Regions from separate parts of the Luteibacter sp. 621 genome, predicted to be linked through region 1. Evidence: predicted binding sites of a transcription regulator. Region 1 holds the regulator's gene; the other holds the start of a gene.

Region 1 (17,235 bases):
ATGACGTGAACCTGCTCCTGGATGTGTTGTTCGTACAGATTGAAGCGCAAGCCGACACGCTGCGCATGGAGGCCGCCCCATGACCGTGCTCAACGAACCCGCCCGCCCGCTCTCACGCACGCAGCGCTACGTGCTTGAGCAGTTCCTACAAGCGTTGGTCGATCGCCTGAACGGTGCCGAAGGCGCGATCCTGGCGACCGCCGATGGTTTCCCGGCCGCCTTCTCGGGCGTGCTCGACGAGGGGATGCAGAGGCGCCTGGCCGCCGTGATCAGTTCACTGAGCGCACTGGGCGAAGCCGCCGGCGACCAGGTGGCTGCCGGGCCGCTCAACGTGGTGAGCCTGCAATACGAGGCACGCCAGATCCAGCTGATCGCCATGCGCGGGGAGCGCAACGATTATGTGCTGGCCGTACTTGCCCGCCCGGACCTGCTGCTGGGCAACAGCCTTTGGGCACTGCGCGAATGCGCGGCCCAGATCATCGCCGCGCTCAAACCCTGAGCACGCGGCCGCTCCACACCACGCTACGCACTTCAAACAAGGGGAACCACCATGGCTACGCTCAACGAATCGCTCGATAACCTGATGACCACCGATGGCGCGATCTGCGCCGCGCTGGTGGATGCAAACAGCGGCATGTGCCTGGGCACCGCCGGCAACGCCGCCTCGTTCGACCTGGATATTGCCGCCGCGGGAAACACCGAGGTGGTGCGCTCGAAGCTGAAGACGATGTCGGCGCTGGGCATCAAGGAATCCATCGAGGATATCCTGATCACGCTGGGCAGCCAGTACCACATCATCAACCCGGTGACCCAGCACAGCGGCCTGTTCTTCTACGTGGTGCTCGATCGCGCCAAGTCGAACCTGGCGCTGGCGCGCCGTCGTACGGCGGATGTGTCGACTGCGCTGGCGATCTGACATACCCCGCCTGTAGGAGCGCGCTTGCGCGCGATGGGTGCTTGCGGCAAGACCTTTCGCGCGCAAGCGCTCCTACAACTAAAAAAGGGCCCCGCGGGGCCCTTTTTTTACTTGTAACGAACGCCTTTTATCTCGTACGTCTTCGTGCCGTTAGGGGCGACGAAATCGAACTCATCGCCTTCGTTCTTGCCGATCAGCGCACGCGCGATCGGAGAGCTCACGGCAATCAGGTTCTTCTTGATGTCCGCCTCCAGGTCACCCACGATCTGGTAGGTCACTTCCGCCTCGGAATCCAGATCGACCAGATCGACGATGGCACCGAACACGATGCGCGGCGCAACGGCCAGGCGCTCGGTATCGATGATCTCGGAGTTCGACAGCGCCGCCTCGAGCTCGTTGATGCGACCTTCGTTGAAGCCGTGCATTTCGCGCGCGGCGTGGTACTCCGCGTTTTCCTTCAGGTCGCCATGCGCCCGGGCCTCGGCCACGGCCGCGACGATCTCCGGGCGCTTCACGCGCTTCAGGTACTCCAGCTCATCGCGCAGGCGATCGGCGCCCACCGCAGTCATGGGAGGACGGGTTGCGCTCATGCCTTCAGCTCCTTGTGCAGATCCTGCAGGCTGTTGACTTCCGGCTCCGCATGGAAATCAAGCGAGTGCACCAGGGCACGCGCGCCTGCAACAGTCGTGGAATACGTGACGCGCTGCTGCAGCGCTTCGCGGCGGATCGAGAACGAATCGGAAATGGCCTGCTTGCCTTCCGTGGTGTTGACGATATAGACCACTTCGCCGTTCTTGATCAGATCGACGATGTGCGGGCGGCCTTCGAGCACCTTGTTGATGCGCTCGGCGGCGACGCCGTTATCCTGCAGGAACTTCGCGGTACCCGAGGTAGCCACCACGGTGTAACCGCGCTGGGCTACTTCCCGGGCGATCGGCAGCAGGCGGTCCTTATCGGCATCGCGCACCGACATGAACACCTTGCCCTTCGGCGGCGCCTTGATGCCGGCGGCCTCGTGACCACGCGCGAACGCGGCGCCGAACGTACGGCCCACGCCCATCACTTCGCCGGTGGACTTCATCTCGGGGCCGAGGATCGGATCCACGTTCTGGAACTTCAGGAACGGGAAGATCGCTTCCTTGACCGCGTAGTACGACGGGATGATTTCCTTCGTGGTGCCCTGCTTTTCCAAGGAGATGCCGGCCATGGCGCGCGCGGCGATCTTGGCCAGCGACATGCCGGTGGCCTTGCACACGAACGGTACGGTGCGCGAGGCGCGCGGGTTCACTTCCAGGATGAAAACGTCATCGCCCTGGATGGCGAACTGCGTATTCATCAGGCCGACGACCTTCAATTCACGGGCCATCACCTTCACCTGGCGGCGCATTTCATCCTGCACCTCCTGGGTCAGCGAATACGGCGGCAGCGAGCACGACGAATCGCCCGAGTGCACGCCGGCTTCCTCGATGTGCTCCATGATGCCGCCGATAAGGACGTTGCCCTCGGCATCGGCCACGATATCCACGTCCACCTCGACGGCGTGGTCGAGGAAGCGATCAAGCAGCACCGGCGATTCGTTCGACACCTGCACGGCCTCGCGCATGTAGCGCGTGAGATCCGCGTCGGCGTAGACGATTTCCATGGCGCGGCCTCCGAGCACGTAGCTCGGGCGCACCACCAGCGGGTAGCCGATCTCGCGGGCCAGGGCCAGCGCTTCGTCGGCGTTGCGCGCGGTGCGGTTCGGCGGCTGCTTCAGTTCCAGCTTTTGGATCATCTTCTGGAAGCGCTCGCGATCTTCCGCCAGGTCGATCGAATCGGCGCTGGTGCCGATGACCGGCACGCCAGCCGCTTCAAGCGCACGCGCCAGCTTCAGCGGGGTCTGGCCGCCGTACTGCACGATCACGCCCTTGGGCTTTTCCAGGTCCACGATTTCGAGCACGTCTTCCAGCGTCAGCGGCTCGAAGTACAGGCGATCGGAGGTGTCGTAATCGGTGGAGACGGTTTCCGGGTTGCAGTTGACCATGATGGTTTCGAAACCATCCTCGCGCAGGGCGAGCGCGGCGTGCACGCAGCAGTAGTCGAACTCAATACCCTGGCCAATGCGGTTCGGGCCACCGCCCAGGACAATGATCTTGTCCTTGTTGGTCGGGTTGGCTTCGCACTCTTCCTCGTACGTGCTGTACATGTACGCGGTGGTGGTGGCGAACTCGGCCGCGCAGCTATCCACGCGCTTGTACACCGGGCGCACGCCCAGGGTGCGGCGCAGGTGACGCAGTGCGTTTTCGTCGGTGCCGACCAGCTCGGCCAGGCGTGCATCGGCAAAGCCCATGCGCTTGAGCTCACGCATGCGCGGCTCATCCAGTGCGGTAAGGCCCTGGCGCTGCACTTCGCCTTCGGTGATCACGATGTCTTCGAACGCGGCGAGGAACCACGGATCGATGCGGGTCAGGTCGTGCACTTCTTCCAGCGACAGGCCGGCGCGGAACGCATCGGCCACGTGGAACACGCGATCGGGGCGCGGTTCGCGCAGCTCGCGCTTGAGCGTCTGGAAGCCGTCTTCGCTACCGATATCCAGGCCGGTCGGGTTCAGGCCGGTCTTGCCGATCTCGAGGCCACGCAGGGCCTTCTGCATCGATTCGTGGAACGTACGGCCCATGGCCATCACCTCGCCCACCGACTTCATCTGGGTGGTGAGGCGGGCATCGGCGGCCGGGAACTTCTCGAACGCGAAGCGCGGGATCTTGGTGACGACGTAATCGATGCTCGGCTCGAACGACGCCGGGGTGAGGCCACCGGTGATGTCGTTCTTGAGTTCATCGAGCGTGTAGCCCACGGCGAGCTTGGCCGCGACCTTGGCGATCGGGAAGCCGGTGGCCTTGGAGGCCAGCGCCGACGAACGCGACACGCGCGGGTTCATTTCGATAACGACCACGCGGCCATCTTCGGCGTTGATACCGAACTGCACGTTGGAGCCGCCCGTATCCACGCCGATCTTGCGCAGCACGGCGATGGAGGCGTTGCGCAGGCGCTGGTATTCCTTGTCGGTCAGCGTCTGGGCCGGGGCCACGGTGATCGAATCACCGGTGTGCACGCCCATCGGGTCGAAGTTTTCGATCGAGCACACGATGATGCAGTTATCCGCGGTGTCGCGGACCACTTCCATCTCGAATTCCTTCCAGCCCAGCACCGATTCTTCCACCAGCACTTCGTGCGTGGGCGAAAGCTCGAGGCCGCGGCCGACGATCTCGACGAACTCTTCCTTGTTGTAGGCGATACCGCCGCCCGAACCACCCAGCGTGAAGCTCGGGCGGATGATGGTCGGGAAGCCCACCGTCTGCTGGATTTCCAGCGCCTGCTCCATGGAGCGGGCCACGGCGGCCTTGGGGCATTCCAGGCCGATATCGGCCATGGCCTTGCGGAACAGGTCGCGATCCTCCGCCATGCGGATGGCATCGCGCGATGCACCGATCAGCTCGACGCCGTAGCGCTCGAGCACGCCGTTATCGGCCAGGTCGAGGGCGCAGTTCAGGCCGGTCTGGCCGCCCATCGTGGGCAGCACCGCATCCGGGCGCTCCTTGGCGATGATGCGCTCGACGGTCTGCCAGTTGATCGGCTCGATGTACACGGCATCGGCCGTATCCGGATCGGTCATGATCGTCGCCGGGTTCGAATTGACCAGGACGACGCGGTACCCCTCTTCCTTCAGGGCCTTGCAGGCCTGGGCGCCGGAGTAATCGAACTCACAGGCCTGGCCGATGACGATCGGGCCGGCGCCGATGATGAGGATGGTCTTTAGGTCGGTGCGCTTTGGCATGGTTTTTCTCGCGAATCGAAGGCTGGATGGAAGGTGTGGGCGCGCGGCGTGTTACGCCTGCTTCGCCTTGTGCGCTTCCATCGCGGCAATGAACGTATCGAACAGGTAGCCGACGTCTTCCGGGCCCGGGCTCGCCTCAGGGTGACCCTGGAAGCAGAACGCCGGACGATCGGTCAGGGCGAAGCCCTGCAGCGAGCCGTCGAACAGCGAGGTATGAGTGACACGCACGTTGGCCGGCAGCGTCGCCGGATCCACGGCAAACCCGTGGTTCTGCGAGCTGATCAGCACACGGCCGGTGTCGTGGTCCTTCACCGGGTGGTTCGCGCCGTGGTGGCCGAACTTCATCTTCAGCGTCTTCGCGCCGATGGCCAGCGCCATGATCTGGTGGCCCAGGCAGATGCCGAACACCGGGATCTTCGTGTCGAGGATGGTCTTGGTCGACTCGATCGCGTAATCACAGGCGGCCGGATCACCCGGGCCGTTGGCGAGGAAGATGCCATCCGGGTTCATCGCGAGCACATCGGCCGCGGGCGTCTGCGCCGGCACCACGGTGATATCCACGCCACGGCCGGCGAGCAGGCGCAGGATGTTCTGCTTCACGCCGTAGTCGTAGGCCACCACGCGGAACTTCTTCGGCGCGTTGTAGAACGCCTGCTTGTCGAGGTCGTAAACGCCCTCGTTCCACTGGTAGGTCTTGGTCGTGCTGACCACCTTGGCCAGATCCATGCCGTTAAGGCCCGGGAAGGCCTTCGCCTTCGCCACGGCAGCTTCCACATCGATGGCGTCACCCGCCACGATGCAGCCGTTCAGGGCGCCCTTCTCACGCAGGATGCGCGTAAGGCGGCGGGTATCGATGCCGGCGATGGCCACGACCTTGTGGCGCTCGAGGTAATGGGGCAGCGGTTCCTGGCTGCGCCAGTTGCTGGCCAGGCGCGGTACATCGCGCACGATAAGGCCGGCCGCGTGGACGCGGTCAGCTTCGACGTCGACGTCGTTGGTGCCGGTGTTGCCGATGTGCGGGTACGTCAGGGTGACGATCTGCTGGTTGTACGACGGGTCGGTCAGGATTTCCTGATAACCGGTCATGGCGGTGTTGAACACCACCTCACCAACGGTTTCGCCGCGGGCACCGACCGCGTGGCCGTGAAAAACGCTGCCGTCTTCGAGAGCAAGCAGAGCAGGAGTACGCATGGGATGGCCGCCTTCGGGTGCAGCAAAGCCCGCAAGCCTGCTTTTATAGCGGCTCGTGGGCCTTGGGGATGGGAACGTTTGGGCGGGTAAGAATTGTAGGCGTGAAGAGGCCTTCTGTCCACCGGCTTAGACTGGATGTTTACGTAGGATTACGTGCCGGATCACGCTTCTGGCACGATACAATTGACCTTAGTGGTACCTGACCGAGAATTACCTGCCATGTTGCTCGACCCTGCCCGCCTGGATCGTCCCGATACTGACATCCGGCACGAGCCATTCTCGTTCATGATCGCCCATGGGCAGTTGCCCGATGAAGCCCGCGGCGAGCTCGACCGCGACTTCCCCCAGTACTCCAGTGCCGGCTTCTTCCCGTACGACGCCGCGGATTGCGGCCCGTCGGTGAACGAGCTGGTGGGCCAGATGACCTCACGGGCCTTCTCCGCGGCCATTGGCCGGCACCTGGGCATCGAGGGGCTCGAGACCTACCCCACCCTGGTCACCCTGTGCCGGCACCTGAACCGCCGCCACGGCACCATCCACACCGACAGCAAATCGAAGATCGCCACCGCACTGATCTACCTGAACCCGATGTGGCCCGATACCAGCGATGGCTGCCTGCGCTTCCTGGCGTCCATCGACAATATCGACGACACCGTAGCCCCGGAACTCAAGCCGCTGTACGGCGAGTTCGCCGTGTTCCGCCGCGCCGAGAATTCCTTTCACGGCCACCTGCCCTACGAGGGCGAGCGCCGGGTCATCCAGGTGGCTTGGCTCACCTCGGAAGAGGAAAAGGCCCGCAAGACCAAGCGCGGCAAGTTCTCGCGGGCGTTCAAGAAGATCTTCGGCAAGCTCGACCGCAAGGTTGGCGCCGACCGCGACCGCAGCGCCTCGCACCGGGATTAACCGGCCCGACGGGGCCATCGCGCGCAAGCGCGCTCCTACACGAGACCTGCGCAGGTTCCCGCAGGAGCGCGCTTGCGCGCGATGGGATAGCCGACCGCTCACCCCCTGCCGAAATACCAGGCGACAAACAGCGCAAATACGCCATAGAGCGCCCCGATCGGCATGAGCCAGCGCGCCTCGACGGCACCGCGACGGAACATGGCCCACAGGGCGATCACCGCCACCATGGTGATGACGCCAGCCACGATCAGCGGCGTATCGAACAGCCACGGGGTGGCGAATAGCGCCAGCGAGCTGGGAATGGTGGCCTGGATCATCATCGCCCCGGAGATATTGGCCAGCGCGAGGCGCTCCTTACCCTGGCGCACCCAGATCAGCGCGTTCACGGTTTCAGGCAGCTCCGTCGCCACGGGGCTGAGCACCAGCGCCACCAGATGCGGCGACAGATGGAAGAACTCGCCAAAGGCTTCCAGCTGCCAGACGAAGACGCGCGAGGCGATCGCGATCACGACCAAGGCCAGGCCGGTCTGCAGCAGCACCCACCTCATGGCCGGGTCGGCATCACGGGGGCGGAACGAAAGAGGCTCGAGCTCTTCCTCCTCGGGCGCCGAGCTGTCGTCGCCGATCTCACGCCATACGTACAGGCCGTAGGCCAGCAGGAACAGGACGCCCAGCCACGGCTTCCAGGCGAAGGCGATGAGGCCAAGGCCTACCTTCACGATAAAGATGGCCAGGAACCAGGACTGGTCGCGGGCGAGGCGCTGGTGGTCGACCCGAACCCGGCTATCGCCGCGATTCAGTCGCTTACGGCCGGCATATAAAGCGAAACCTACGACCGCGTAAGCGATGGTGGCCAGCACCAGCGGGCCGCCCAGGGCGGCACCCACGCCGATATCTTTGGCCTCGGGGGTTTTTCCGAACATCACGGCGACAAAGGTCACCGCGCTCTCTGGCAGTGCCGTGCCGAACGCCGCCAGCACCGTGCCGGTGGCGGTGGCACCCAGGTTGAGCTTGCGCCCGAACCATTCGACGCCGTTGACGAAGTATTCGCAGGTGAAATAAATGGCCCCGGCGGATACCAGGAACAGAAAGGTGGTCAGCAGCATGGATTAGCAACAGGCCGGGCGAGCGCACGAAAACCGATGGCACAACGACACCGCTCGCCCGGCCGGGTGAGCATGTCGATGGCCAAAGGTCTCGCCGGGCCGGCAGCGTGCTCTCCACACGCTACTGCCGTTCGCGCCATGGGGTCTTGCGACCACCAAGTCTGTTGACGCGAACTCCTCAGGGGGAACGAGGATGGCTACTCCCCAATGACATCGGCGCGGATGTTAACACGGTTTCGAGAACCGCGCGGTCAGACCTTGGCGGCGATGACGTCTTCAATGGCCCAGGTGCCAGGCGCACGGCCGGCGATCCAGGCGCCCGCTTCCAGGGCGCCGCGGGCGAAGATGCTGCGATCGGTGGCACGGTGGCCCAGCTCGATGCGCTCGCCCTGCCCCATGATCAGGGCCTGGTGCTCGCCGACGATATCGCCACCGCGAACCACGGCAAAGCCAATGGTGCCCAGTTCGCGGGCGCCGGGACGCCCCTCGCGGGCGTACACCGCCACATCCTCGAGCTTTACATCGCGGCCGGCCGCCGCCGCGTGGCCCAGCGCCAGCGCCGTACCCGACGGCGCATCTTCCTTGCGGTTGTGGTGGGCCTCGACAATATCGATGTCCCAACCCGGAAGGGCGGCCGAGGCCTCCCGCAGAAGACGCGTAAGCACGGCCACACCGAGACTGAAGTTGGCGGCGCGCAGTACGGCGATACGCTCGGCGGCATGGGCGAGCCGATGCTCCATCGCGGCATCGAGCCCGGTGGTGCCCGTCACCAGCGCGGCACCGGTGGCCTCGCACACATCCAGCGCGGCGGCGAGCCCTTCGGGACCGCTGAAGTCGATGACGACATCCACGCCACTGGGCTCATCCCAGCCGGTGAAGCGCAGCGCCGAGACATCGCCATAGGCGGCCTTGCCCAGCCGTGCCGATTGCGCCGAAACCACCGCGCGAACGAGCTCAAAACGTTCGTCATCGCGCACGAGGTTGAGCAGCGCGAGACCCATGCGGCCAGAGGCGCCGCTGATGGCAAGACGAACGGGGCGGGTCATGAGGTGACCCTGGACCAGAAGTCCTTCACGCCATCCATGAAGCTGTTGGAGCGCGGCGTGTGCTTGGCAGCGTCTTCGCCCACGAACGTCGCTTCCAGCTGCTGCAGGATCTCGCGCTGTTCCTTGGTCAGGCGTACCGGCGTTTCGACCACCACGGTGCAGATGAGGTCGCCCGTGCGGCCACCACGAACCGATTTGACGCCACGACCGCGCAGGCGGATCTGCTGGCCCGTCTGCGTTTCCGGCGGAACGTTTACCGCGACTTCGCCATCCAGCGTCGGCACCATGAGCTCGGTACCGAGTACCGCCTGGGCGAAACGGATGGGCATCTCGCAGTGGAGATCCGAACCATCGCGCTGGAAGATCTTGTGCTCGCGCACGCGCACTTCGACGTACAGGTCACCCGCAGGCGAGCCCGCCGGGCCGGCTTCACCCTGGCCCGTGAGGCGAATGCGGTCGCCATTGTCGACGCCTGCGGGGATCTGCACCGACAGCGTGCGCTCTTCCTCGAGGCGACCCTCGCCGTGGCACTTCTTGCAGGGCTTGTCGATCTTCTGGCCCGAGCCGTGGCACGTGGGGCATGCCTGCTGGATGGAGAAGATGCCGTTCTGCATGCGCACGCGGCCGTGGCCAGCGCAGGTGGAACAGGTGGAAACCTTGCCGTCTTCCGAACCGGTGCCGTTGCAGTGGTGGCAATTGACCTGGGTGGGGATCTCGATTTTCTTCTCGACGCCGAATACGGCTTCTTCGAGATCGAGCTCCATGATGTAGCGCAGGTCGGCACCACGGCGTGCGCGCTGGCGACCACCGCCGCCACCGCCGAAGATGTCGCCAAAAATATCGCCGAAGATATCGCCGACGTCGCCGAAACCGGCGCCGCCACGACCGAAGCCACCGCCCTCGAAGGCGGCGTGACCGTACTGATCGTACGCCGAGCGCTTTTGCGCATCAGAGAGTACGTCGTAGGCCTCTTTGGCTTCCTTGAATTTGTCGATCGCCTCCGGATCATCCGGATTGCGGTCAGGGTGGTACTTCATCGCGACGCGACGAAAAGTCTTTTTCAGATCGCCTTCGGTGACGGTACGTTCCACACCGAGGATTTCGTAGTAGTCGCGCTTGCTCATGTGCCGCTTTGCTTTCCCTTGGACGGACAAACGCGCCGAAGGCTTTCGCCCCGGCGCGGTCGCGTCATTGATACGTCTGACAAGTGGCGCGGAAAACTATCCGCGCCACTGATCCCACCACGAGGACGATTACTTCTTGTCGTCCTTGACTTCGGTGAACTCGGCGTCGACCACGTCATCGGGCTGGGCCGAACCGCCGCCCGGAGCCGACTGCTGCGCGGTATCCGACGCGCCACCCGACTGGGCGGCGGCGTACAGGGACTGCGCGACCTGCTCGAGGTTGGCGATCTTCGACTCGATGGCCGACTTGTCATCGCTATCCTTGGCCTTCTCCAGTTCGGACACCGCGCCATCGATGCTGGCGAGCTGCTCGGCCGGGATCTTGCCGCCGTGCTCCTTCAGCTGCGAGCGGGTCTGGTGGACCAGCTGATCAGCCTTGTTACGGACCTGGACCAGGTCGTGGAACTTCTTGTCTTCTTCGCGATTGGCCTCGGCATCGGCCACCATGCGCTGGATCTCGTCCTCGGACAGGCCCGAGCCTGCCTTGATCTCGATCTTCTGTTCCTTGCCGGTGTCCTTGTCCTTGGCCGACACGTGCAGGATGCCGTTGGCATCGATATCGAAGGTGACTTCGATCTGCGGGGTGCCGCGCGGTGCCGAACGGATGCCGGACAGATCGAACTTGCCCAGCGACTTGTTGGCGTTGGCGCGCTCACGCTCGCCCTGCAGCACGTGCACGGTCACCGCGGTCTGGTTGTCGTCGGCGGTGGAGAAGGTCTGCGAGGCCTTGGTCGGTACCGTGGTGTTCTTCTCGATGAGCTTGGTCATGACGCCGCCCATCGTTTCGATACCCAGCGAAAGCGGGGTGACGTCGAGCAGCAGCACGTCCTTCACGGTACCGCCCAGCACGCCACCCTGGATGGCAGCGCCAACGGCGACGGCCTCATCCGGGTTCACGTCCTTGCGTGCTTCCTTGCCGAAGAAGTCCTTCACGGCTTCCTGGACCTTGGGCATGCGGGTCTGGCCACCGACGAGGATGACCTCGTTGATATCCGAAACGCGCAGGCCGGCATCGTTCAGCGCGGTGCGGCACGGCTCGATGGTGCCCTTGACCAGGTCTTCCACCAGCGACTCGAGCTTGGCGCGGGTCAGCTTGATGTTCAGGTGCTTCGGGCCCGAGGCATCAGCCGTGACGTACGGCAGGTTCACGTCGGTCTGGTGGGCCGACGAGAGTTCGATCTTGGCGCGCTCAGCGGCATCCTTAAGACGCTGCAGGGCGAGCTGATCCTGGCGCAGGTCAATGCCCTGCTCCTTCTTGAACTCTTCCACGAGGTAATCGATGACGCGGTTATCGAAATCTTCGCCGCCGAGGAAGGTGTTGCCGTTGGTGGCGAGCACTTCGAACTGCTTCTCGCCATCGACGTTGGCGATTTCGATGATCGACACGTCGAACGTGCCGCCGCCCAGATCGTACACGGCGATCTTGCGGTCGGCCGTGCCGGTCTTGTCCAGGCCGTAGGCCAGGGCAGCCGCGGTCGGCTCGTTGATGATGCGCTTGACGTCAAGGCCGGCGATCTTGCCTGCATCCTTGGTGGCCTGGCGCTGGCTGTCGTTGAAGTACGCCGGCACGGTGATGACCGCTTCGGTGACCGACTCACCCAGGAAATCCTCGGCGGTCTTCTTCATCTTCATCAGCACCTTCGAGGAGATTTCCTGCGGCGCCATCTTCTTGCCATCGGCGGTCTGCACCCAGGCGTCGCCGTTATCGTGCGCGACGATGCCGTAGGGGACCAGCTTGATGTCCTTCTGCACTTCCGCGTCCGTGAACTTGCGGCCGATAAGGCGCTTCACGGCGTAGAAGGTGTTCTTGGCGTTGGTGACGGCCTGGCGCTTGGCCGGCGCACCAACGAGTACTTCGTTGTCCTTGGTGAACGCGACGATGGACGGCGTGGTGCGGTCGCCCTCAGAGTTCTCGATGACGCGCGCCGTGGTGCCCTCCATCACAGCAACGCAGCTGTTGGTGGTACCGAGGTCGATGCCGATGATCTTGGCCATAAAAGTTGCTCCGAATTTCAATGCGGCCCCCGCGGCCGCGACTGGTTTGGAAATGGGGGACGTGCCCCATCGATTCAATACGTGGTGAGACTCCCCGGCGGGCCGGAAACGGCGCCGCGCGGGGCTTTGTTCAGTTGTCCTTGACGACCGCGACCAGCGCCGGGCGCAGCAGGCGGTCGTTCAGCACAAAGCCCTTCTGGACCACGGCCACCACGGTGTTCGGCGCGTGCTCGGCCGAATCGACCGCGCTGATCGCCTGGTGGTGTTCCGGGTTGAACGGCTGGTGCAACGGATCGACCAGGACCAGGCCGTTCGACGAGGTGACCTTTTCCAGCTGCTTCAGGGTCAGCTCAAGGCCCTCGCGGAGGGTCTTCGCATCGGCGTTTTCATTGGCGAGGCCCAGGGCCACGCTGTCGTACACCGGCAGCAGGTCGCCCAGCAGCTTCTCGTTGGCGAAACGGCGCGCCTGCTCCAGGTCGCGCTGCAGGCGGCGGCGCTGGTTTTCGATCTCCGCCCGCTCGCGCAGCACGGTCTCGCGCGCGCTGGCCAGTTCGGCCTCGACAACCGCCAGCTTGGCGGCCAGGGCGTCGAAATCGGCGTTGACGCTGTTATCGCCGTCCTGCGCCGGATCCGTCGCGTGGGGATCGTGGTTCTGCATGTTTACTCCAAATGTAAGCCTACGGCCCCCGTGAAGGGGCCGGACATTCGCGGGGATTACTAAACCCGCCTCCCGTGGCGGTTTATGAGGTCGCCACGGCGCGATTCAAGGCATCGCTGAGCAATCCGGCGGTGGCTTGTACCACCGGGATCACCCGCTCATATGCCATACGCGTCGGTCCAATAACTCCGATCGCGCCGAGCATGCGCCCGCTGGTTCCGTAGGTGGCCGTCACGATGCTGCAGCCATCCAGGGCCGAAAAGCCCGATTCCTCGCCGATAAACAACCGCACGCCAGGCGCCTTGACGCAATTTTCCATCAACTGCAGCAGCTCACGCTTTTGCTGGAAGGCATCAAACAGGTCGCGCAGGCGGTCGATATCGGCCAGCTCGGAATAACCCATCAGGTTGGTCTGGCCGCTCACCAGCACATCGTCGGTATCTTCATCGCCGAACGAGGCCGTGGCCAGTTCCACCGCGCTGGCCAGCAGGCGGTTGAGCTCGCCCCCGGCTTCACGCAGTTCCGCGGCCAGGTGGGCGCGGATATCCGCCAGCCGGAACCCGGCGAAATGGGCATTAAGATAGTTAGCGGCCTGCTCCAGCTCCCGGCCATCGATAGGCCGGGAAAGCTGCACCACGCGGTTTTGCACCTGGTTATCCGAGAACACCAGGATCACCAGAACCCGGGCATCAGGCAGGTTCACGAAATCGATATGGCGCAAGGGGAAATCGCCCTGGCGCGGCACGGTGACCACCCCCGCGAAGTGGGTCATGGCCGAAAGCAGGTGGGAAACGTTGCCCAGCAGGTCGCGCGTGGTCGTCTGGTGGCCCGGCAGGCCGCCCTGCAGGCGAGCCATGTCATCGCGCGGCAGCGGCTTCAGCTCCAGCAGGCTATCGACGAACAGGCGCAGGCCACGCGGTGTAGGGATACGCCCCGCCGAGGTGTGGGGCGAAGCGACGAGCCCGGCTTCTTCCAGGTCCGCCATGATGTTGCGGATGGTGGCCGGGCTGACTTCCAGGCCAGAGGACTTCGCCAGGGTGCGTGAGCCGACGGGCTCGCCGTCGGACAGGTACTGGGAAATCAGGGTACGCAACAGCCGCCGCGCGCGAGCATCGATATCTTGGCCAGAGAACGGGTTCATGCGCGTGGTGGGCTAAAGGGTCCGGTAACAGGCGCTATCAATAAGGTCTGCGCGGCTGGCTTGCAAGTCTCGGTTCCTGCGACACGCCTGCCGCTACAATCGGCGTGATTCCATTTCACCCCTTTCGGTGCCCATGCTCACCTCGCTCTACGTCCGCCAGTTTGCCGTCGTTGAAGAAGCCGAAGTGGCCTTTGGCCCCGGGCTTACCGTGGTCAGTGGCGAGACCGGCGCCGGCAAGTCCCTCCTCGTGGACGCCCTGATGCTGCTGGCAGGCGCCCGTGCCGATAGCGGCATGGTGCGCGCCGGCAGCGACCGCGCCGAGCTGGCCGCCGAGTTCGACCTGGCTGGCCTGCCCGAAGCCCTGGGCTGGCTGCGCCAGGAGGAGCTGGACGATGGCGAGACCTGCCAGCTGCGCCGCGTGATCCGCACCGAGGGCAGTTCCAAGGGCTGGATCAACGGCCGCCCGGCCAGCCTGGCGCAGATGTCCGCGCTGGCTGCGCTCATCGTCGAGATCCATGGCCAGCACGAGCACCAGGCTTTGCTCTCGCGCCAGCACCAGATGGCCCTGCTGGATGCCTTCGCCGGCAACGAGGAGGCCCAGGCCCGGGTGCGCGAGCTGGCGAAGGCCTGGCGCGATGCGGTGACCAGGATCCGCACGCTCTCGGGCGGCGACGATCGCGAGCACCAGATCGAACTGCTCGCCCACGAGCTGGAAGAGCTGGACCGCTGGGCCCTGGCCCCTTCCGCGCTGGATGAGCTGGAAGCCCAGCACCGCCGCCTGGCGAATGCCGGCCGCCTGGCCGAAGGCGCCAACGGTGTGGTGGAACTGCTCGATGGTGAAAGCGAGTTCGCCATTGGCCGTGCCCTGCTCCGCGCCCACGCCGAGCTTTCCCGCCTGGCCGAACTGGATGCCACGCTGGCCCCCACGCTGGAGCTGCTCGATAGCGCGCAAATCCAGGTCGGCGAAGCCGTGGATGGCCTGAGCCGTTACGCCCAGGATGTGGAGCTGGACCCCGAACGCCTGGCCGAAGTGGATACCCACCTCACCCATCTGCATGACCTGTCGCGCCGCTATCGCCTGCCGATCGAGGAGCTGACAGCCAAGGCCGAAGAACTGCGCGAGCGCCTTGCCGAGTTGGAAGGTGCCGGCGACGCACTCGAGCGCCTCGCCCGCGAGCGCGACCGCCTGCGCGCCGACTACGACAGCGCGGCCGCTGCGCTATCCAGGGCGCGTACGGAGGCGGCCACTCGGCTGGGTTCATCGGTCGCCGCGTTGATGGGCGAGCTCGGCATGTCCGGCGGCCGCCTTGAAGTGGCGCTGGAGCCAGCCGAAGGCGACGACCCGGATCCGCAGGGCCGCGAGCGATGCGAGCTACTGGTGAGTGCGAACCCCGGCCAGCCGCCGCGCCCGCTGCGCAAGGTGGCTTCCGGTGGCGAACTGGCCCGTATCAGCCTGGCGATCGAAGTGGCCACGCTGGGCAACGACAACATCGGCTGCATGATCTTCGACGAAGTGGATACCGGCATCGGTGGCGCAGTGGCCGAGGTGGTCGGCCAGAAGCTGCGTGCGCTCGGCGAGCGCGTGCAGGTGCTGTGCGTCACCCACCTGCCCCAGGTGGCCGCACAGGGCCATAGCCACCTGCAGGTGGCCAAGGAAAGCGATGGCGAATCCACCCGCACGCGTATCCGCGCACTGGATGCCAGCGGACGGCGCGAGGAAATCTCGCGCATGCTCGGCGGCGTGGAAATCACGAAGGAAACCCGGGCACACGCGAAGAAAATGCTCGATCGCGCACAGGGCTAAAAAGACGCCGGATCGCGTGTAGGAGCGCGCTTGAGCGCTCCTACCGTTTCAGGGCACGGCTCAGGTACGGATCAGCCCGCGCTCCTGCGCCATCCGGTACAGATCCAGTTCGGAACCCGCATTGAGCTTGTTCATCACCGCGGCGCGGTGGATGTAGATCGTCTTCTGGCCGATACCCAGCTCGGCCGCCACCTGTTTGGGTGCACGGCCTGCCGCCAGCAACAGGAACACCTCGCGCTCGCGAGCCGTCAGGCGGCTGAAGGGGTCCAGATCCTGGGTGGAGCGGCTGGAACGGCGCTCGCGCAGATCCGAGCTAAGGTACTGGTCACCCGCAAGCACGGCACGCACGGCAGCCACCAGCTCTTCCGGCGCCACGCCCTTGGTCACATAACCCCGTGCGCCCCGGCGCATGGCCTCAGAAACGTACGGCTCGCCATCGTGCATGCTCAGCACGACGATGCGCATGTTCGGCTCGATACTGCCCAAGTGCTCGATGAGCGGCAGGCCGCTGCCATCGGGCAACGATAGATCGACCGCAACCAGGTCGGGGCGATGCTGGGTGACCGCATCGACCGCTTCATCGGCGTTTTTGGCTTCGGCGACCACATCCAGGTCGGGTTCCAGCTGGATCAGCCGCTTGAAACCTTCACGGACGATGGCGTGGTCATCTACAAGGACGATTCTTGGCATGGGGCAGAATGTAACAGTACTCGCCCGAATGTGCGCATATGCCTGCATTCCGCGTCAGGACGCCACATCGGCCGTGTAACATTCACGCTCATGCGCCTTCGCACCCTCTCCCGCTTCGCCGGCCCCATCATCGCCATCGCCTATGCACTTGCCTGGGTGATGCTGTGGCCGACCGAGCAGCCGTACTGGGTGCTCCCGTTCGGCCTGCGCTTTGGCGCCCTGCTGCTTACCCGCTCACGCGATTGGTTCTGGATCCTGGGCGCGGAGATCGCGGCCAGCGCGTTCTGCGAATGGCGCAGCGGCCTGCCGATCGGCGGTGCCGGCTTCGTGCTGGGCGATACACCCGAGCCGCTGATGGTGGCCGCCTGCCTGTGGCTGCTCCGCCGCGCCCACCTGCACGCCAGCCTGAATACCCCCGAGGACGTGGCGCGCCTGCTGCTATCCGCCATGGTGACCGCCACCGTGGCCACGGCGGGCAACGCGGCCATGATGGCCTCGCTGCACCCCGCCGCACCGGTCGAGATGCTGGGGACGACCTTCGGCAGCGACCTGCTCGGCAATTACCTGGGCGTGCTGCTGGTGGTGCCGGTGATGGTGCTGGTGTTCCGCGAGCGGCCGACGCAAACCGCGCTGGCCGAACTCTTATTAGATGGCCTGCTGGTGATGTTGCCCTCGCTGGCCATCCTGGTGACCCTGGCCGAGTACTCGCCGCAGCCGCAGTTCGCCCGCGTGCTCTCGCTGGCCCCGGTGCTGTTCTTCGCCTTCCGCCACGGCTGGCGAGGTGCGG
Region 2 (4,609 bases), on a different contig from region 1:
ACCTTGTTCACCACGACCGACGCTTCTTCGCCGGCATTGGTGACGATGGCGCGCAGCGGGGCTTCCAGCGTACGGCGGGTGATCGCGATGCCGAGGTCCTGGTCCTGGTTGGCACCCTTCAGGCCTTCCAGCGCCTTGAGCGCACGGATCAGGGCGACGCCGCCGCCCGGGACCACGCCTTCTTCAACGGCCGCACGCGTGGCGTGCAGGGCGTCTTCGACGCGGGCCTTCTTTTCCTTCATCTCGACTTCGGTGGCAGCACCGACCTTGATGACGGCCACGCCGCCAGCCAGCTTGGCCACGCGCTCCTGCAGCTTCTCGCGGTCGTAGTCCGAAGAGGTCTCTTCGATCTGCGCCTTGATCTGGCCGATGCGCGACTGGATCAGCCCGGCTTCGCCTGCACCATCGATGATGGTGGTGTTTTCCTTGGTGATGACGACGCGCTTGGCGCGGCCGAGATCATTGATGGTGGCCTTGTCCAGAGCCAGGCCCACTTCCTCGGAGACGACCGTACCGTTGGTGAGGACGGCGATATCTTCCAGGATGGCCTTGCGACGATCACCAAAGCCCGGCGCCTTGACGGCGGCGACCTTGACGATGCCACGGATGGTGTTGACGACGAGGGTGGCGAGGGCTTCGCCTTCCACTTCTTCAGCCACGATCAGCAGCGGCTTGCCAGCCTTGGCGACGGCTTCGAGCGCCGGGAGCAGCTCGCGCACGTTCGAGATCTTCTTGTCGTGGATGAGGATGAACGGGTCGTCCAGTTCAACCTGCTGCGACTGCTGGTTGTTGATGAAGTACGGCGACAGGTAGCCGCGATCGAACTGCATGCCTTCGACGACGTCGAGCTCGTTCTCGAGGCCCGAGCCTTCTTCAACCGTGATCACGCCTTCCTTGCCGACCTTCTTCATCGCGGTAGCGATGATGTCGCCGATGTTGGCATCGGAGTTGGCCGAGATGGTGCCGACCTGGGCGATGGCCTTGTCATCAGCGGTGGGCTTGGAGAGGGACTTCAGCTCGCCGACGGCGGCCACGACGGCCTGGTCGATACCGCGCTTGAGGTCCATCGGGTTGATGCCGGCGGCCACGGCCTTGAGGCCTTCCTGGATGAACGCCTGGGCGAGGACGGTAGCCGTCGTGGTGCCGTCACCGGCCACGTCGGAGGTCTTCGAGGCGGCTTCCTTCACGATCTGGGCGCCGATGTTCTCGTACTTGTCGGCCAGTTCGATTTCCTTGGCGACCGAGACACCGTCCTTCGTGACGGTCGGGGTGCCGAAGCTCTTCTCGAGCACGACATTGCGGCCCTTCGGGCCCAGGGTGACCTTGACGGCGTTGGCGAGGGTGTTGACACCCTTCAGCATGCGCGCGCGGACGTCTTCGCCGAAGCGGACTTCTTTCGATGCCATGGGATAAATCCTTTGGAATTTAGTTTGAAAAGGGAGAGCGAGGGGTCAGGCGAGCGAAGCTCAGCCTTCGATGACCGCCACGATGTCGTCTTCCTTCAGGAAGACCAGCTCTTCGCCGTCGATCTTGATTTCCTGGCCGGCGTACTTGCCGAACAGGACCGTATCGCCTTCCTTCACCGACATCGGACGGACCTTGCCGTCTTCCTGGATGCGGCCATTACCAGCAGCGATGACCTTGCCGCGGGTGGGCTTTTCGGTGGCGCTGTCCGGAATGACGATACCGCCGGCGGAGACGCGCTCCTCTTCCAGGCGCTTGACGATGACGCGATCGTGCAACGGGCGCAGCTTGCTCATGGTAACTCCAAGCAGGTGATTGATATGAATAAGAAAATGGCCACCCCGTTAGCACTTGGCCGGGGTGAGTGCCAGAATTCTAGCCAAAGCACGCCCCTAATCGGAAGAGCTTTGGATGGCGCAGACATGGCGGCGTACCGAAACCGTTCAAGGGCCGGCGGTACAAAAAAGCTAATCCGGAAGTGTGGCAACGCGGCTGCAAGCTAATCCGCACTCACCCGGTCATAATCATCGACGCCCTGATCCATGGAGCCACCATGCCGTCGTTTGCCCGCCTGATCCGGAGCCTGGCCGCCGTGGCCACGCTTAGCCTGTTCGCCCTGCCCGCCCTGGCGCAGGACGACGACAACCTGCTGCCGGTCACCCAGGCTTTCCACCTGACCTCCGATCCCAGCCAGCCGGGCGTGGTGAAGCTGCACTGGCGCATTGCGCCGGATTATTACCTCTACCGTGGCCGGATCAAGATCAAGGCAGCCGATGCTGCCGCGGTGAAGCTCGGCGAGCCGGCGCTGCCCGATGGCATCAAGAAGCACGACGAATACCTGGGCGACGTGGAGATCTACCACGGCGATATCGAGGCCACCCTGCCTTACACCCTGGCTGATGCGGCAAACAAGACGCTGGCCCTGGATGTGCAGTACCAGGGTTGCCACGAGGTGGAGCCGAAGATCTGCTACCCGCCCAACACCGAGCACCTGAAGCTCGCCATCGGCGCCCCGTCGACCATCCCGACCGATGCCCCGCCCGCCGCCCCGGCCGCTAAGGGCAATGGCGCTGCGCTGCTCGGCGCTCCGGCCGCCACCCCGGGTACGGATGCGCAGGCTCTCCCGGCCGACCAGGCGTTTCGCTTCGAAGCTCTGGCGAAGGACGGCAAGAGCCTGCTCCTGCGCTGGACGATGCCCAAGGACTACTACCTCTACCGCGACAAGACCGAGATCAAGGTGACTTCGCCGGCAGGCGTGACCGCGGGCGAGCCGGATTGGCCCAGTGGCATCGCCCATCACGACGAACACTTTGGCGACACCATCGTCTATTTCGACCAGGTGGAAGTACCGGTGCCGCTCAATGGTGCGGCCGCCTCGAACAAAGTGGAACTGGATGTCGCCTACCAGGGCTGCCTGGAAAACGGCATCTGCTACCCGGTGATGACGCGGCACCTGAGCGCGGACCTCGCCTCGGGCGCCGTGACCGTGGGCAACGCCGGCGAATCGGCCCCGGCCACCGCCGCGCCTGCCGAGGTGGCACCGACCCCACCGCCGGCCAACCTGATGCCGGGTGGCGAAGCGAAGGTGGGCTTCATCGCCGCCATCGGCCTGGCCTTGCTGGGCGGCCTCATCCTCAACCTGATGCCTTGCGTGTTGCCGGTGCTCTCGCTGAAGGCGATCACCGTGCTGGAAAGTGGTGAGAGCCCCGCGGCTGCCCGCAAGCATGCGCTGTGGTACACCGCCGGGGTCATGCTGGCCTTCATCCTGCTGGGCCTGGTGGTGGTCGGCATCCGCGCGGCCGGGCACGGCCTGCAGTGGGGTGCACAGTTCCAGCAGCCCGTCATCGTGGGCGCCCTCGTTTACGTCATGCTGGCGATCGGCCTTTCCATGTCGGGCGTGTTCGAAGTGGGCGGCTCGCTGGGCAACGTCGGCAGCGGCCTGGCCTCGCGCTCGGGCCCCACCGGCGACTTTTTCACCGGCGTGCTCGCCGTCGTGGTCGCCAGCCCATGCACCGCGCCGTTCATGGGCTCGGCCATCGCGTTCGCGTTTGCGGCGCCGCTCTATGTGGCGTTCCTCATCTTCGTGGCGCTGGGTCTTGGGCTTGCCCTGCCGTTCCTGCTGATGGGCTTCGTTCCCGCCGTGGCGCGCATGCTGCCCCGCCCGGGCCGGTGGATGGAGACGCTGAAGCAGGCCCTCGCATTCCCCATGTATCTCACGGCCGTCTGGCTGCTGTGGGTGCTGGCCAAGCAGCGTGGCGCCGATGCCGCAGCGCTGGTGCTGGGTGGTGGCGTGCTGCTGGCCATGGCCCTGTGGTGGTACGGGCGTAGCCGTGGTGGCCGGGTCGCCTGGGTGTTCACGGCGGCACTCGGAATCGGCGCCGTGGCCGCTCTATGGACGGTGCATGGGTTGCCCGCGCCGACCACCGCCCAGGTGGCGTCGGACGGTTCCGTGCCGTATTCGCCCGCGAAACTCGCCGAACTCCGCGCCGCCGGGACGCCGGTGCTGGTCGACATGACCGCCGACTGGTGCATCACCTGCAAGGCCAACGAGCGCGCCGTGCTGGATACCGATGCCTTCCGTGACCTGCTCAAGCGCACCGGCACCGTCTATATGAAGGGCGACTGGACCGACGTGAACACCACCATCGCCGCATTCCTTGAGCAGTGGCACTCGGTCGGCGTGCCGCTCTACGTGGTTTACCCCAAGGGCGGCGGCGATGGGAAAAAGCTTTCCACCGTGCTGACCCAGGACACGGTGCGGCAGGCGCTGGATGCCGCCTCGGGCCCATGAGGCGTGGGCCCACGCTCTGGATCGTCCTGCTTGCGGTGGCGGCGGCAGTGCTGGGCCTGTGGCTTGAACACAGGCGCCAGCACCCGGCGGAAATCAACGGCGTCACGATCGCGGTCGTGGGTGACATGGCACCCGATGCCGTCTGGCTCAGCACGGATGGCAAACCGCGACCGTTGAAGGACTGGCGCGGCAAGAAGGTGCTCATCAACTTCTGGGCCACCTGGTGCGGGCCGTGCCGGCAGGAAATGCCGATGCTGAGCGCCGCCGCCAGAGAGGCCGGCCGACATGGCGTCGTGATCCTCGGCGTCGCCGAGGACCTCGCACCGGCAGTCCGAACCCACCTGGCCAGGGATC

The links. The regulator HrcA, encoded in region 1, represses chaperone genes, less so after heat shock. The targets are predictions, from matches to a motif close to TTNGCACTCNNNNNNNNNGAGTGCNAA.
Region 2: groES (co-chaperone GroES) is a predicted target of HrcA. The motif match lies at 1,809-1,835, and genes of this name have one in related genera.

Annotation. Positions count from the first base shown of each region.
Region 1 covers NZ_JBNDKI010000004.1:19,870-37,104, forward strand. The annotation lists gene ABIE56_RS06240 (GTP-binding protein) at 1-83, shown strand, start outside; gene ABIE56_RS06245 (roadblock/LC7 domain-containing protein) at 80-499, shown strand; gene ABIE56_RS06250 (hypothetical protein) at 551-916, shown strand; gene greA (transcription elongation factor GreA) at 1,024-1,506, opposite strand; gene carB (carbamoyl-phosphate synthase large subunit) at 1,503-4,730, opposite strand; gene carA (glutamine-hydrolyzing carbamoyl-phosphate synthase small subunit) at 4,782-5,921, opposite strand; gene ABIE56_RS06270 (2OG-Fe(II) oxygenase) at 6,141-6,824, shown strand; gene ABIE56_RS06275 (sodium:calcium antiporter) at 6,923-7,930, opposite strand; yybP-ykoY riboswitch at 7,936-8,148, opposite strand; gene dapB (4-hydroxy-tetrahydrodipicolinate reductase) at 8,182-8,976, opposite strand; gene dnaJ (molecular chaperone DnaJ) at 8,973-10,100, opposite strand; gene dnaK (molecular chaperone DnaK) at 10,230-12,155, opposite strand; gene grpE (nucleotide exchange factor GrpE) at 12,286-12,813, opposite strand; gene hrcA (heat-inducible transcriptional repressor HrcA) at 12,896-13,954, opposite strand; gene recN (DNA repair protein RecN) at 14,088-15,758, shown strand; gene ABIE56_RS06310 (response regulator) at 15,819-16,448, opposite strand; gene ABIE56_RS06315 (MASE1 domain-containing sensor histidine kinase) at 16,539-17,235, shown strand, end outside.
Region 2 covers NZ_JBNDKI010000002.1:194,783-199,391, forward strand. The annotation lists gene groL (chaperonin GroEL) at 1-1,406, opposite strand, end outside; gene groES (co-chaperone GroES) at 1,467-1,760, opposite strand; gene ABIE56_RS03070 (protein-disulfide reductase DsbD family protein) at 2,018-4,255, shown strand; gene ABIE56_RS03075 (TlpA family protein disulfide reductase) at 4,252-4,609, shown strand, end outside.